One region of the Allobosea beijingensis genome, then DNA from elsewhere that is predicted to be linked to it. Evidence: predicted binding sites of a transcription regulator. Region 1 holds the regulator's gene; the other holds the start of a gene.
What was found. The regulator HrcA, encoded in region 1, represses chaperone genes, less so after heat shock. The targets are predictions, from matches to a motif close to GTTAGCACTCNCNNNNNGNGAGTGCTAAC.
Positions count from the first base shown of each region.

Region 2: the regulator HrcA is predicted to act here: its motif matches at 5,093-5,121, upstream of groES (co-chaperone GroES).

Region 1 covers NZ_CP132359.1:2,597,617-2,605,323, forward strand. Annotated here, with positions in the region: gene hemW (radical SAM family heme chaperone HemW) at 1-863, opposite strand, end outside; gene rdgB (RdgB/HAM1 family non-canonical purine NTP pyrophosphatase) at 860-1,507, opposite strand; gene rph (ribonuclease PH) at 1,642-2,358, opposite strand; gene hrcA (heat-inducible transcriptional repressor HrcA) at 2,512-3,597, shown strand; gene Q9235_RS12540 (DUF3297 family protein) at 3,687-3,935, shown strand; gene Q9235_RS12545 (GNAT family N-acetyltransferase) at 4,083-4,619, opposite strand; gene Q9235_RS12550 (helix-turn-helix domain-containing protein) at 4,616-5,215, opposite strand; gene lepA (translation elongation factor 4) at 5,458-7,263, shown strand; gene Q9235_RS12560 (GIY-YIG nuclease family protein) at 7,457-7,707, opposite strand, start outside.
Region 2 covers NZ_CP132359.1:5,366,390-5,374,096, reverse strand. Annotated here, with positions in the region: gene Q9235_RS25795 (hybrid sensor histidine kinase/response regulator) at 1-1,781, opposite strand, end outside; gene Q9235_RS25790 (transglutaminase-like domain-containing protein) at 1,873-2,700, opposite strand; gene Q9235_RS25785 (hypothetical protein) at 2,765-3,109, opposite strand; gene Q9235_RS25780 (cold-shock protein) at 3,151-3,360, opposite strand; gene Q9235_RS25775 (phosphatase PAP2 family protein) at 3,624-4,190, opposite strand; gene Q9235_RS25770 (DUF982 domain-containing protein) at 4,261-4,554, opposite strand; gene Q9235_RS25765 (usg protein) at 4,729-4,998, opposite strand; gene groES (co-chaperone GroES) at 5,260-5,574, shown strand; gene groL (chaperonin GroEL) at 5,633-7,258, shown strand; gene Q9235_RS25750 (hypothetical protein) at 7,331-7,546, shown strand; gene Q9235_RS25745 (hypothetical protein) at 7,559-7,707, shown strand, end outside.

The DNA of each region.
Region 1 (7,707 bases):
CCATGGGCGCCGGGGCCGATGCCGGCATATTCGCCATAATGCCAGTAGACGAGATTGTGTCGGCACTCGGCGCCGGGCCGCGCATGGTTCGATATCTCGTAGACCGGCAGGCCGTGCCTGGCCGTGATCTCCTGCGTCGTCTCGTAGAGCGCAGCGCCCGCATCATGATCGGGAATGGCGAGCTTGCCGGCGCGGAACAGCCGCTCGAACGCCGTGCCCGGCTCGATCGTGAGCTGGTAGAGCGAGAGATGCTCGGCCGCATGACTGATTGCCAGTTCCAGCTCGGCGCGCCACAGGGCGGGCGTCTGCAAGGGCGAGCGGGCATAGATCAGGTCGAAGGAATAGCGCTCGAAGTACTGGCGCGCGATCGCGACGGCGGCGAGCGCCTCCTCGGCCGAATGCATCCGGCCCAGCGCCTTGAGATCCGCATCGTTCAGCGCCTGCACGCCGAGCGAGACGCGATTGACGCCGGCCGCCCGGAAATCGCGGAAGCGCCCGGCCTCGACGCTGGTCGGGTTGGCTTCGAGCGAGACCTCGCAGTTCGGATCGACCGCCCAATGCTCGCCGATCGCATCGAGGATCGCGCCGACGGTCCGCCCTTCCATTAGCGAGGGCGTGCCGCCGCCGAAGAAGATCGAGGAGACCGTACGTCCGGGCGCCAGCGCGGCCCGATGCGCGATCTCGCGGCGGAAGGCGGCGATATAGCGCTGCTGGTCCGGCGGCTGCAGCCGGACATGGCTGTTGAAGTCGCAATAGGGGCATTTGGCCAGGCAGAACGGCCAATGCACATAGACGGCGAAGCCCGCATCCGCCGTCGGATGCAGGATTGAAGGCCGCGCGGCGAGGGCGGCCGGGGCGCTCACGCCGGCTTCCTCAGGCAGGCGGTGGCGAGCACATGGAAGGCGCGCGCACGATGCGACAGGCCGGGCGAGCCATCGGCCGGAATGCCGTGCTTCTCCTCGGCCGTCATTTCGCCGAAGGTCTTGTCATGGTCATCGGGCAGGAAGATCGGATCGTAGCCGAAGCCGCCGAGGCCACGCGCCTGCTCGGTCACGGTGCCGAAGACGCGGCCTTCGAACAGCTCCTGGTGCCCGTCAGGCCAGGCGATCACCAGCGCCGAGACGAAATGTGCCTTGCGCTTCTCCGGCGTGATGGCGCCGCGCTTGGCGAGCTCCATCTGCACGCGCCCGATCGCCGGGCCGAAATCCTTCCCCGGTCCGGCCCAGTTGGCCGAGAACAGGCCGGGCGCGCCGTCGAGCGCGTCGATGCAGATGCCGGAATCGTCGGAAAGCGCTGGCAAACCGCTGGCGCTCGCCGCGGCGACCGCCTTGATCGCCGCGTTTTCCGAGAACATGTAGCCATCCTCGACCGGCTCCGGCAGGCCGAGCTCCCCGGCCGAGACGAGCTCGATGCCATAGGGCGCCAGCAAGTCACGCATTTCGCGCAACTTGCCCTGGTTATGGGTCGCGATCACGACCTTGCCGGTGAGGAGGCGGTGCTCCGACATCTCTTTTTGTCCTCTGGAACCACGCCGTCATCCCGGGCTTGCCCCGGGATCCATCGAAAGGCGCCGCGCTCTACGATGGATCCCGGATCTCCGCTTCGCTGCGTCCGGGATGACGCTGTGCTCTATGACGGCAACTAGGCCACCGCCGCCTTCTGCAGCGTGACGAGCTTGGCGACGCCGCCCTTGGCGAGCTTGAGCAGCGCGAGCAGCTCCTCCTCGGAGAAGGGGGCGCCTTCGGCCGTGCCCTGCACCTCGACGATGCCGCCGGAGCCGGTGATGACGAAATTCGCGTCGGTCTGCGCGCCGGAATCCTCGACATAGTCGAGATCGATCACCGGATTGCCGGCAACGATGCCGCAGGAGATCGCGGCGACATGGTCCTTGAGCGGGTTCGTGCCCTTGAGCAGGCCGCGCCCTTCCATCCATTTCAGCGCGTCGTGCAGCGCGACCCAGGCGCCGGTGATCGAGGCCGTGCGCGTGCCGCCATCGGCCTGGAGCACGTCGCAATCGACGACGATCTGGCGCTCGCCGATCGCGGTGAGATCGACCACGGCGCGCAGCGAGCGGCCGATCAGGCGCTGGATTTCCTGCGTGCGGCCGGAGGGCTTGCCCGAGGTGACCTCGCGGCGCGTGCGCTCATGCGTGGCGCGCGGCAGCATCGAATATTCGGCGGTGACCCAGCCCTTGCCGGTGCCGCGCAGCCACGGCGGCCCCTTTTCCTCGACGGTCGCGGCGCAGAGCACCTTGGTTTCGCCGAACGTGACCATGCAGGAACCCTCGGCATAGCGCACCACGCCGCGTTCGAGCGTGACCTTGCGCATCTCGTCGGCGGCGCGTTTGGAGGGTCGCATGAATTGATCCTGTCTCTGGGGAAGTGGCGGCTTGTAGGCGCTTGCGCCGCGCACGGCAAGGCGCGGGCGAGGCACGAGCAAGGACGCCCCTTGATCCCCGCGCTTTGCATGACGACAATAGGACGAGAACGACGGTTCGCCTGAAAAAGGTTCATGAGCGCCCATACGCCCCGCCCCGAGACGATGAGCAGCCTGGTCGAGACCGACCAGCGCTCGCGCGAGATCTTTCGCCAGATCGTCGACGGCTATTTGACGACGGGTGAGCCGGTCGGCTCGCGCAACATTGCCCGCCTGCTGCCGATGGCGCTCTCGCCCGCGACGGTGCGCAATGTCATGACCGATCTCGAAATGGCCGGGCTGATCTACGCGCCACACACCTCCGCGGGGCGCCTGCCCACCGAACGGGGCCTGCGCTTCTTCGTCGATGCGATGATGGAGGTCGGCAACCTCACGGCCGATGAGCGCGCGCGCATCGAGGCCCAGATCAGGGTTGCCGCCAGCAACCGCAATCTCGACCAGACGCTGACCGAAGCCTCGGCGCTGCTGTCCGGCCTGTCGCGCGGCGCCGGCGTCGTCGTCACCACCAAGGCCGATGTCCGGCTGAAGCATATCGAGTTCGTCCGGCTCGATCCGGCCCGCGCTCTGGTCGTGCTCGTGTCCGAGGACGGCACGGTCGAGAACCGCCTGCTGGCGCTCCCGGCCGGCTTGCCGGCCTCGGCGCTGAGCGAGGCCGCGAACTTTCTCAACGCCCGTATCCTCGGCAAGACGCTTGCCGAACTGCGCGGCGAGATCGGCGGGCAGCGCGCCCTGATGGAGCGCGAGCTTGATGCGCTGACGGCCCGCCTCGTCGAAAGCGGCATCGCGACCCAGGCCGGCCCCGGCAGCGACCGCCATCTCATCGTGCGCGGCCAGGCCAACCTGCTCGACGATCTCCGCGCGCAGGAGGACCTCGAGCGCATCCGCATGCTCTTCGGCGATCTCGAGACACAGACCGACGTCATCGACCTGCTGACGCGGGCCGAGGATGGCGACGGCGTGCGCATCTTCATCGGCTCGGAGAACAAGCTGTTCTCGATGTCGGGCTCCTCGATGGTCGCCGCGCCCTTCCGCGACGCCGAGCAGCGCATCGTCGGCGTCGTCGGCATCATCGGCCCGACGCGCCTGAACTATGCCCGCATCGTGCCGATGGTCGATTACACCGCCAAGGTCGTCGGCCGCCTTCTGGACGGCAGCCGCTAGGCCGGCCTCAAGGCCCTGAGTTGGCTTTGCCGGCGGAAGCGGCTATCGAGCGGGCAAAGCAACACTTTTCCAGTCTAGGTGCGAGACCCATGTCCGAGCAGCTTCCCGACCGTCTTTCCGTCAATCCGGACAGCCCTTTCTACAATGAAGAGGTGTTGGCCCGCGATATCGGCATCCGCTTCAAGGGCGTCGAGAAGACCAATGTCGAGGAGTACTGCGTCTCCGAAGGCTGGGTGAAGGTCTCCGCCGGCAACGCCAAGGACCGTTTCGGCCGCCCGATGACGATCACGCTCAAGGGCCCGGTCGAGCCTTACATCCGCGGCAAGGTCGAGGGTTGAGCCCCTCCTGTCATTCCGGGGCTTCGCGTAGCGAAGAACCCGGAATCCACGACCGGGCGAGCGGCCAGCCGTTGGATCTCAAATGCCCCACCCAGTCGTGGTTTCCGGGTTCACGCCTGCGGCGTGCCCCGGAATGACAAGGGTGGTTCAAGCCAGGCTCTTGTAGAAGAACGTCGAGCCGCAATCGGCTCCGTCCGGCATCAGCGCATAGCGCGGGATGGTTCCGGCTTCGGTCCAGCCCAGCCGGTTGTAGAGCCGCCGCGCAGCGCCGTGCTCGTCGGTGTCGAGCACGAGGAGGTCGCGGCTCTTCTCACGCGCGATCGTCTCGGCCCGCTGCATCAGCGCCTCGCCGATGCCCTGCCGGCGGGCCCGCGAATGCACCAGCACCTTGGCGATCTCGGCCCGGTGCGGCTGGTTCGATTTGCCGATCAGGTGAAGCTGGGCCGTGCCGACGAGGCCGTCCTCGTTCCGCGCGGCCAGCAGGACGATCTGCCCGCCCGCGACGCCCGTCGCGACATCGCGCCAGAAGCGCTCGTAGTCGGCCGTCGTGTTCCAGTCCATGAAGCCGACCGAAGCACCGCTGGCGACGCTGTCGCGCAGGATTTCGGCCAGTGCCGGAACGGCCGCCTCGGCAGCCTTGGCGTCGAGCGTTTCGATGGCGACGGTGAAAGCGCGCGCATTCATGCGATATGTCCCGGGAAGGCGCCACTTTTCGCAGCGAGGATGACAGCGTAGCGGACGGGCGCGTCGCCCGGATTGCGGTAGACGATCGGGCCGCGCAGATGCATCTGCAGGCAGTCGCCCTCGGCAAGCTCGTGGCGGATACCTTCGACGGTCAGGTCCAGCCTCCCCCGCAGCACCCAGATCTGCTGGTCGAGCACTGGGGCACCGGTCGCGTTGTCGAGCCTGACCTCGGCACCGGCCGGCAACTCCACCTCGACGATCTCGAAGCCCGAGCCCGTCCCGCGCGGCGAGACGTTACGGCGCAGATAGCCGCTCGCCGGATCGCGCCAGACCGGCTGAGTCTTCAGGCGCGCCAGCGGCCCGCTTCCTGCATCCTCCTCCAGCAAGGCCGAGAGCGAGAGGCCGAGCCCGGAGCCGAGCCGGACCAGCAGGGCCGCCGTCGGGCTCGATTCGCCGCGCTCGACGCGCGAGATCATCGCCCGGCTGACGCCGCTGCGCTCGGCAAGCGCGTCGAGCGTCAGCCCCTGGCGCTGGCGGGCCGCCTTGAGGCGCTGCCCGAGCACGCGGTCGATCTCGGTGTCATGTTCAAACTCCATGAATGGAGAATAATTCTCAGATATTGGAATTTGCAAGCTGCATTTGCTATCGGCGTGAACCTCGTCGTCATCCAGGGCTTGACCCGGGATCCATCGGAGGGCTCCGGAGCTCAACGATGGATCCCGGATCTCCACTTCGCTCCGTCCGGGATGACGAAGTGATTCCAGGAAAAACGCCCCTGAGCGGTGCTCAACCGGGTCAACCGCTTGGCGCCAAGCGGCATCACTGCTATGGCGCGCGCATGAGCACCCGTTCCATCGACAATATCCGCAACTTCTCGATCGTTGCCCATATCGACCACGGCAAGTCGACGCTGGCCGACCGTCTGATCCAGCAGACCGGCACCGTCGCCGCCCGCGACATGAGCGACCAGATCCTCGACTCGATGGATATCGAGAAGGAGCGCGGCATCACCATCAAGGCGCAGACGGTGCGGCTCGACTACCGGGCCAAGGACGGCAAGGACTATGTCCTGAACCTGATGGACACCCCCGGCCATGTCGACTTCGCCTATGAGGTCTCGCGCTCGCTCGCGGCCTGCGAGGGTTCGCTCTTGGTCGTCGACGCCTCACAGGGCGTCGAGGCGCAGACGCTTGCCAACGTCTATCAGGCGCTCGACGCCAACCACGAGATCGTCACCGTCCTCAACAAGATCGACCTTCCGGCCGCCGAGCCGGAGCGGATCAAGCAGCAGATCGAGGACGTGATCGGGCTCGATGCCTCCGAAGCCGTGCCGATCTCGGCCAAGACCGGCCTCAATATCGAGGGCGTGCTGGAGGCGATCGTCGAGAAGCTGCCGGCCCCGATGGGCGATCCCGATGCGCCGCTCAAGTGCCTGCTGGTCGACTCATGGTACGACGCCTATCTCGGCGTCGTCGTGCTGGTGCGCGTCATCGACGGTGTGCTTAAGAAGGGCATGACGATCCGGATGATGCGGGCCAATGCCTCCTATGGCGTCGATCGCGTCGGCGTGTTCAAGCCCAAGATGACTGAGGTCAAGCAACTCGGCCCCGGCGAGGTCGGCTTCTTCACCGCCTCGATCAAGGAGGTCGCGGATACGGCCGTCGGCGACACCATCACCGACGAGAAGAAGCCGATCGCGGAACCGCTGCCGGGCTTCAAACCGGTGCAGCCGGTGGTGTTCTGCGGCATCTTCCCGGTCGATGCCGCAGATTTCGAGGTGCTGCGCGCCGCGATGAGCCGGTTGCGCCTGAACGACGCCTCGTTCTCCTATGAAATGGAGACTTCGGCCGCGCTCGGCTTCGGCTTCCGCTGCGGCTTCCTCGGGCTGCTGCATCTGGAGATCATCCAGGAGCGGCTGGAGCGCGAGTTCAACCTCAACCTGATCTCGACCGCGCCTTCGGTGGTCTACCACCTCAAGCTGCGCGACGGCACGACGCTCGAACTGCACAACCCGGCCGATATGCCGGACGTGATGAAGATCGAATTCATCGAGGAGCCCTGGATCAAGGCGACGATCTTCACGCCGGACGAATATCTCGGCTCCGTCCTGAAGCTCTGCCAGGACCGCCGCGGCATCCAGACCGACCTGTCCTATGTCGGCTCGCGCGCCAAGGTCGTCTACGACCTGCCACTGAACGAGGTGGTGTTCGACTTTTACGACCGGCTGAAGTCGATCTCGAAGGGCTATGCCTCCTTCGACTACGCGATCACCGATTATCGCGAGGGCGACCTCGTGCGCATGTCGATCCTGGTCAATGCCGAGCCCGTCGATGCGCTCTCGATGCTGGTCCATCGCTCGCGCGCCGATGCCCGTGGCCGCGCCATGTGCGAGAAGCTCAAGGAACTGATCCCGCCGCATATGTTCCAGATCCCGGTCCAGGCCGCGATCGGCGGCAAGATCATCGCCCGCGAGACCATCCGCGCGCTGCGCAAGGACGTCACCGCCAAGTGCTATGGCGGCGACGCGACCCGCAAGCGCAAGCTTCTGGAGAAGCAGAAGGAAGGCAAGAAGAAGATGCGGCAGTTCGGCAAGGTCGAAATCCCGCAGGAAGCCTTCATCGCCGCCCTCAAGATGGACGATTGAGCGGCGCAGCCGCGCGATTCTGAGTCACAACCCCTCTTGTCATTCCGGGGCTTCGCGAAGCGAAGAACCCGGAAGCCACGACTGGGTGAGCGGCTCGCAATGGCGCCTTGAATGTCTCACCCGGCCGTGGGTTCCGGGTTCGCGCCCATGGCGCGCCCCGGAATGACAAGGGTAGCGACCGCAAATTGAGTGCCTAGAGCGCCTCCGCACCGAGCTTCGCCTGCCAATGGGCGAGGCGCTCCTTCAGCACGCGGTCCAGCACATAGGCGATATCCTCGTCTTCCAGCCTTTCCAGCGCCTCGAAGCGGAAGGCCTCGGGGCCATGCGCGTTCCAGGCCGCCTGCAGCGAGCGCTGACGGTGGCTGCCATGGCGCAGCGTGAAGCGCAGCCGGTTCTCGATCGTCGAAAGATCGGGCGCCCGTCCGACCCATGTCAGGCCGGCCG
Region 2 (7,707 bases), 2.8 Mb from region 1:
ACGAAGCGGCTGACATTGACGACCTTGGGTTCGAGCGCCTGGCGGCGGCCGAAGGCGAGAAGCTGAGAGGCGAGCTTGGACCCGCGGGAGACGCCGGCCATCGCGTTGGTGACGCGTCGCTCGGCGCGCTCGTTACCGGCGATGTCCTTGGCGAGAAGTTGCAAGTTGCCAGCCACGACCTGAAGCAAGTTGTTGAAGTCGTGCGCGACGCCACCTGTCAGTTTGCCGACCGTCTCCATCTTCTGAGCTTGCGCGAGCTTGGCCTCAGCCTGGCGCCGCTCGTCGATCTCTGCGATGACGCGCGCCTCCAGAGTATCGTTGAGCTGTCGCAGCTGCGCCTCGGCCCGCTCGCGATGCCGGACCTGCCGGGAGAGATCCTCGGCCTGCGCGCGAAGGGCTGCTTCGGCGGCCCGCTGGTGCGTGATGTCGGTATGGACGCCGACCCATTCGACGATCTCGCCGGTCGTATCGAGCATGGGCAAGGCCCGGATTGCGAAGTTGCGCCAGCTGCCATTTCTGTGGCGCACGCGGTGCTCGTGAACGTACATGCTCTTCGCCGCGACCGCCGCGTTCCAGCTTTCGACCGATCCGGACCGGTCATCTGGGTGCACCGCCTCCGCCCAACCGAAGCCCTGGTACTCCTCATAGGCCTCACCGGTGAGCGCGGCCCAGCCCGGCTGCTCGCCCTCCATCCGGCCATCGGGACTGTTGGTCCACAATACCCCGTGCACGGCATCCATCGCCGTCCGAAACCGGCTGTTGCTCCGGGCCAGCGCAGCTTCGCGCAGGGCGCGCTCCTGCACATCGATTCCTAGGACGTATACGCCAGGGATCGAACCGTCCGGCTCGACGCGCGGCACATATCGAACCTCGAGCCTCCGGGTTACGCCGTCGCGGTGCGGCATCGTCGTTTCGGCGGTGAAGCGCTCACCCGCAAGCCCACGGTCGAGATCAGCTCGGCGATCCTGATAAGGGGCATCGCCGATGACGTCCCTGACATGCCGCCCGATCATGCCCGCCGGCGACATCCCAAACCAGGTTTCATAGGCGATGTTCGCGAAGCGATAGACATGCTCCCGGTCGACATAGGAGACAAGCATCGGCAGGGCGTCCGTGACCCTGAGCAGTTCGGTCTCGCTGACGGCAACGCGCCGCTCCGCCTCGACCCGTGCGCTGTTGTCGACGATCGTGCACATGACGCCGCCGACGCGGCCATCGGCTTCGTAAACCGGGGTATAGAAGAGGTCGAGATAGAGCGTTTTGGCGCCGTCCGGCCTGTCGAATTCGATGGGCTGGTCGCGATAGGAGATGGTTTCGCCGCGCAGGCCGGCTTCCAGAATGGGGCGGTTCCAGTCCCATACCTCGGGAAACGCCGTCGCAACCGGGCTGCCGAGAGCCGAAGGATGACGTTCCCCGGCAATCGTCCTGTAGGCATCGTTGTAAAGCATGATGTGATCGGGCCCCCACATCAGCACCTTGGCCACCGGCGAGTTCACGATGTTGGCGATCGTCGCGCGCATTTCGACGGGCCAGGTGTCGACTGCGCCCAGGCTGGTCGCGGCCCAGTCCCGATTCCGGATCAACGCACCACATTCTCCCCCGGCCACCGGCCACGCCGAGAGTTCCTTCGCCGTCCAAGGGCGAGGCTTATCCCGGAGGGCCTTCAAGGCTGCGCGGACGACCGCGCTTGTATCGGCAAAATCGCCAGAGGCCACTTGCTCGGATATGAAATCGTCGAGCTCGGGCGTGAGGGAAACGTCGCGAATTTGACCGGTCATCATGGGGCTGGCATCGGCTGCTAGTTTGCTCGTGTCAACAGTTTCTCATTCGGTATCCGCGTGACTGGAACGGCCGTCTGGTCGCGCGATCCGATCAGTCCACAGCCACCTCTTCGGTAATCACCTCAAAGCGGTTCAGCACATGCGGCCCGAAGGTGTGGACCATCGGGATGTCGGCTGCGTCGCGCCCTCGCGCCACGAGGATGCGACCGATGCGCGGCACGTTGTGGCGCGCATCGAAGGTCCACCACGTCCCGCCGAGATAAGCCTCGAACCAGGCGTTGTAATCCATGGGCGCCGGATCGGGGGGAACCCCGATATCGCCGAGGAAGCCGTTGCAGTAGCGCGCCGGAATATTCATCGCCCGACACAACGCGATGGCTAGGTGAGTGAAGTCGCGGCAGACGCCTACCCGCTCGTTCATGGCTTGCGCGGCAGTCCGCGTACTGCGGGCGCACTGATAGTCGAAGCAGATCTGCGCGTTCACGTAATTGCAGATCTGCTGAACCCTGTTCCAGCCCGGCGCAAAACTCCCGAACAGATTCCAAGCTGTGGCCGACAGCTCGTCGACCTCACAATAGCGGCTCGGCAGCATGTATTCGATCACGTCAGAAGGCAGATCGGCGGGCCATATCTCCACCGCCGCCGGATCGAACTGATCGGGCGTGCCGGAATCGCGGACGACCATATCGTTGGTGAGGATCGCCCCGCCTGCGGGAATGACGAGCCTGCGACAGAGATTGCCGAAGCCGTCCGTGTACTCCTCCACGGGCACATCGCTTCCGTCGACGACGGAGGCGGCCCGCGCGTTGGGTCCAGTCACGAAATCCGGCTGTCGGCTCGGATGCGGGTCGAGCAGCAAGATTCCCGGAGTAGCCTGGATCGTACCGATCTCGATCCGGTAGCCGACGCGAATGTCCATGGATGTCCTCTCACCTGAACGGGTGAGACCGCAACACAAGGCCACAGAGCCGAGTTCCGGGCGACTATGCGGAGATTTTAGACACCTTCGCGCGCTTGGCTTTGACCGGCGGCAACGCGAGAGCCATGGCCTGGTCTTGTGCCTCCTTTGCAAGCCGAAGGCCCCGCAGACGGGCTGTGTTCTCGGCGCGCTGTTGGATGATGCTGTCCATCTCCGATGTCATCCGACCTCTCGCCAGCGACTTGGTCTGAAGCTTGAGGAATTGATTGTCCGCTGTCATGCGCTGCTTGGATTGTTGAAGCATGCCGCTTCTCCTTGGGTTCTCGTCGAGCACTGAATGTTCAGCGCAAGTAGGCTGAAAGCAAAAAAGGCCGAGCATGAGCCCGGCCTTTCCGATGGCTATGTTCAAGGCGCCAGTACATCCGTGGTCGCCGTTGACGCATCGCCTGATTACGCGGTCTGGAGCTGCTCCGCCGCCATCTTCCCGGACTTGTTGTCGCGAGCGACCTCAAACCCGATCTTCTGGCCTTCGCGGAGATCCCGCATGCCAGCCCGCTCGACGGCGGAGACATGAACGAACACGTCCTGACCGCCATCGTCGGGCTGGATGAAGCCGAAGCCCTTGGTCGAGTTGAACCATTTCACGGTGCCGGTGGTCATGAATAACCCTCCTTCTGGCAAACTCTGTCGCTCCCCGACAGGATGTCGGGAGAGTTCAGAACGATTTTGAAAGGGGGGATCATCGAACCCACGCTCGGAGCGCGGCAAAACAAAAACCAACCAAGCAATCTCGATGTACTTATATTTATGAGATGACTTTCAAAAACGCAAGGAAATTCTTTCACAGCAATCACGAAACAGGAAATCAGTACGATTTTATTTTCCATAGACCGTTCCTTTTCGGGACCGGCTCGGGACGGAGGTCATCGCAGAGCATGAATGCGCCGCGATAGTCTTTCGACGACGACCCCGGCCGCAAACCCAGCCGCGACTCCTGAAGGCCAATGAGCCAGGGCAGGGACACGCGACAGCGCCAGCGCGCCGAAGGCACTCCACAGCCATGGCGGCGAACCGGTCCCGGAACCGGCCAGAAACGATGCCAAGGCGCCGGCATGCATCGCGTGCCCGGAGGGAAACGCATCGCTCGCCCTACCGATCAATTGATGCCTTACAGGGGGCCGAATGACGCGATCGGGACGCTGCTGATCGACAAACCTTTTGATTCCGTGGTGGAGAATCGTCGTCGTGGCGAAAACGGCGAGATAGCGCAGAGAGGTTTGTCGCTTCCCCGGGGGCGAGACCAGCCACCAGATCGCTCCCGTGCTCAATAACGTCCGCGCATCACAGGCCCATCCGAGGGCCTTGGCGGCTCGACCGCTCCCGCTCGGAGCGTTCTGTGCGAGCGCCCGCACGGATCTCTTCTCGCATTTGCTGACCTCCAGGCGGATGCGAGGCAAGCGAAACAACGGCACTTTCTCGCTCTGAAACATTCATATCCTTTCAATGGCGCCTTCGCCTCAAAAGTCGCCCGGCCCCGCCGCCGCGGTGCCGGGCTCCTTGTCAGGCGTGGCCGCGCGAGCCTTCCTTGCGGCCGCTGGCGAACGCGGCCACGTCGGGAGCAAGGAGATCATGCTTCTCCGCCCAGGACGCGAACAAGCCGCGCGCCGTATCCGCTTCGATCTCGCCGCGGATCGCCGCCAGGCAGGCCTTCAGCGCGAAGCCGTGGACCGCATCGCGCCTGCTCGCCGGCCAGTCGGCCAGGAACATATAGGCCTCCATGGCAGACGCGATCGCCGCCGGATGCCCAAGACCGGTCAGGATCACGACCGGCCTCTCGAAGTCGTCTGATGTCATCATGCAGTCCTCCCGCGGCGGGGAGCGATTGCCAACGTTGCCATAGCCATATCCTCCTGGAAGCAACATGGATCCGGGTTGGTCGATCGCCGCGTCGAGCGCGCTGTAGCTGTCGGCGGCTGCGATGATTTTGGGATGTGTTCTCCTCGGATCAAGCCCGTCGACGCATCGACGTCACTGAAGCCGGAACTCGCCGCTGACCGCGCTGAGGTCGGCCGGGCCGATCAGGTCCTTGTGGGCGACGGTGATGCGGAACAGCCTGCCATCAAGCTTGGCCTGCCAGAAGGCGAGGAATTTGTTGAGCTCGGGAAAGCGCGGAGCGAGGTCGTAGTCCTGCCAGACATATTCCTGGAGGATGGAAGGGTGGTCGGGCAGGCGGTAGAGGATGCCGGCGGTGGTCAATCCGTAGCCGGCGATCTGGCGGGCGAAGTCCGTCGAAGCCATTCCTTTCAGCTCCCTGGTTTCACTGCGCCGATGGCAGCGGATTCTCAACGCTCTGGCAAGATAAAAAGTTGCGTTTGTGCTGCCTTTTCAGCCTGTTAGCACTCGATCAAAAAAAGTGCTGCCGACCTCTTGAAGGCAAAAATCGGGCAACCCAAATCTTCGCGCGGGCACGGCGCCTCAGGGCGCGCGGAACCTCGCCGCGAGACCTGAACAGGGCCGGCCCGCTTTGACATGTGACCGACATGGAAACTGGAGGAACTCATGAAGTTTCGGCCACTGCATGACCGCGTCGTCGTGAAGCGCATCGACGCCGAGGAGAAGACCAAGGGCGGGATCATCATTCCCGACACCGCCAAGGAAAAGCCGCAGGAGGGCGAGGTCGTCGCCGTCGGCGCCGGCGCGCGCGACGAGACCGGAAAGCTCGTGCCACCCGACGTCAAGGTCGGCGACCGCGTGCTCTTCGGCAAATGGAGCGGCACCGAGGTCAAGATCGACGGCCAGGATCTCCTGATCATGAAGGAGACCGACATCATGGGCGTCGTCGAGACGACGGCCGCCCTCAAGAAGGCCGCCTAACGGGGCCTTCATCCCACATCATCAACCTGAAACCTCAAGTCTGAAGGAGTGAGGAATCATGGCTGCGAAGGACGTGAAGTTTTCGCAGGACGCGCGCGAGCGGATGCTGCGCGGCGTCGACACGCTTGCCAATGCCGTGAAGGTCACGCTGGGTCCGAAGGGCCGCAACGTCGTGATCGAGAAGTCGTTCGGTGCGCCGCGCATCACCAAGGACGGCGTCACCGTCGCCAAGGAGATCGAGCTTTCCGACAAGTTCGAGAACATGGGCGCCCAGATGGTGCGCGAGGTGGCCTCGAAGCAGAACGACGCGGCAGGTGACGGCACCACGACCGCGACCGTGCTCGCCCAGGCGATCGTCCGCGAGGGCGCCAAGGCGGTGGCCGCCGGCATCAATCCGATGGACCTGAAGCGCGGCATCGATCTCGCCGTCGAAGCGGTGACGAAGTCGCTCGGCGAGCATTCCAAGACGATCACCGGCTCGGAGGAGGTCGCGCAGGTCGGCACCATCTCGGCCAATGGCGACCGCACCATCGGCGAAATGATCGCCGAGGCGATGAAGAAGGTCGGCAACGAGGGCGTCATCACCGTCGAGGAAGCCAAGACGGCCGAGACGGAGCTCGATGTCGTGGAGGGCATGCAGTTCGATCGCGGCTATCTCTCGCCCTATTTCGTGACCAGCACCGAGAAGATGGTCGCGGAGCTCGAAGATCCCTACATCCTGATCCACGAGAAGAAGCTCTCGGGTCTCCAGACGATGCTGCCGCTGCTGGAAGCGGTGGTGCAGACCGGAAAGCCGCTGCTGATCGTGGCGGAAGATGTCGAGGGCGAGGCTCTGGCCACGCTCGTTGTCAACAAGCTCCGGGGCGGCCTGAAGATCGCGGCCGTCAAGGCTCCTGGCTTCGGCGACCGCCGCAAGGCGATGCTCGAGGATATCGCCATCCTGACCGGCGGCACCGCGATCAGCGAGGATCTCGGCATCAAGCTGGAGACCGTTACGCTCGACATGCTCGGCCGCGCCAAGAAGGTCCGGATCGAGAAGGAGAACACCACCATCGTCGATGGCGCTGGCGCGAAGGCCGAGATCGACGCCCGGGTCGCGCAGATCAAGGCGCAGATCGAGGAAACCTCCTCGGACTACGACCGTGAGAAGCTCCAGGAACGCCTGGCCAAGCTCGCCGGCGGCGTCGCGGTCATCCGCGTCGGCGGCGCGACCGAAGTCGAGGTCAAGGAGAAGAAGGACCGCGTCGACGATGCCCTGAACGCCACCCGCGCAGCGGTCGAGGAAGGCATCCTGCCGGGCGGCGGGGTGGCCTTGCTGCGCGCGGTCAAGGCGCTCGAAGGGCTCGTGCCCGGCAATGACGATCAGCGCACCGGCATCGAGATCGTCCGCAAGGCGATCACTGCTCCGGCCCGCCAGATCGTCGAGAACGCGGGCGGCGATGGCGCGGTCGTGGTTGGCAAGCTGCTGGAGTCGCAGGACTACGCCTGGGGCTACAACGCGCAGACCGGCGAGTACGGCGATCTGGTCAAGGCCGGCATCATCGACCCGACCAAGGTCGTGCGCACGGCAATCCAGGACGCGGCGTCGGTCGCGGGCCTGCTGATCACCACCGAGGCGATGATCGCCGAGGCGCCGAAGAAGGACGCGGCACCGGCCATGCCCGCCGGCGGCATGGACTATTGAGCATCGTGGGCGCCGCGGTTTCCGCGGCGCCCACTTCTAACGTCCAAATTTCTAGGCATGCTGAGGGGAGCCATGCCCTTTTCATCACTGACCGATCCCATCGACTTGGCCCGCGCCGAAGCTGCTTTGGAAAAGGCGTGGTCGAAACTCAAGCCGGCGCTTCCGGAAGGTTCGGACGAGTTGGAGCGAAACAACCTCGCCTATATCGTGGCTTCGCTGGTTCCGCTGGCGCTCGACGAGGATGATCTCGCACAACGCGCGATCGACCGGTTTCGCGAGAAGGCCTAGGCGAGAGGCCGCATGAAATCCCCGACATTTCCTCAATCGCATCAGATATCCGACATGACCGATGCCCCACAAGAACCTAAGGACCTCTCGCCTTCCGACCGCTTCAAGGCCCTCATCACCAATGCTGAGAGCGCAACGTATGGGCTCAAGGATAATCTCCT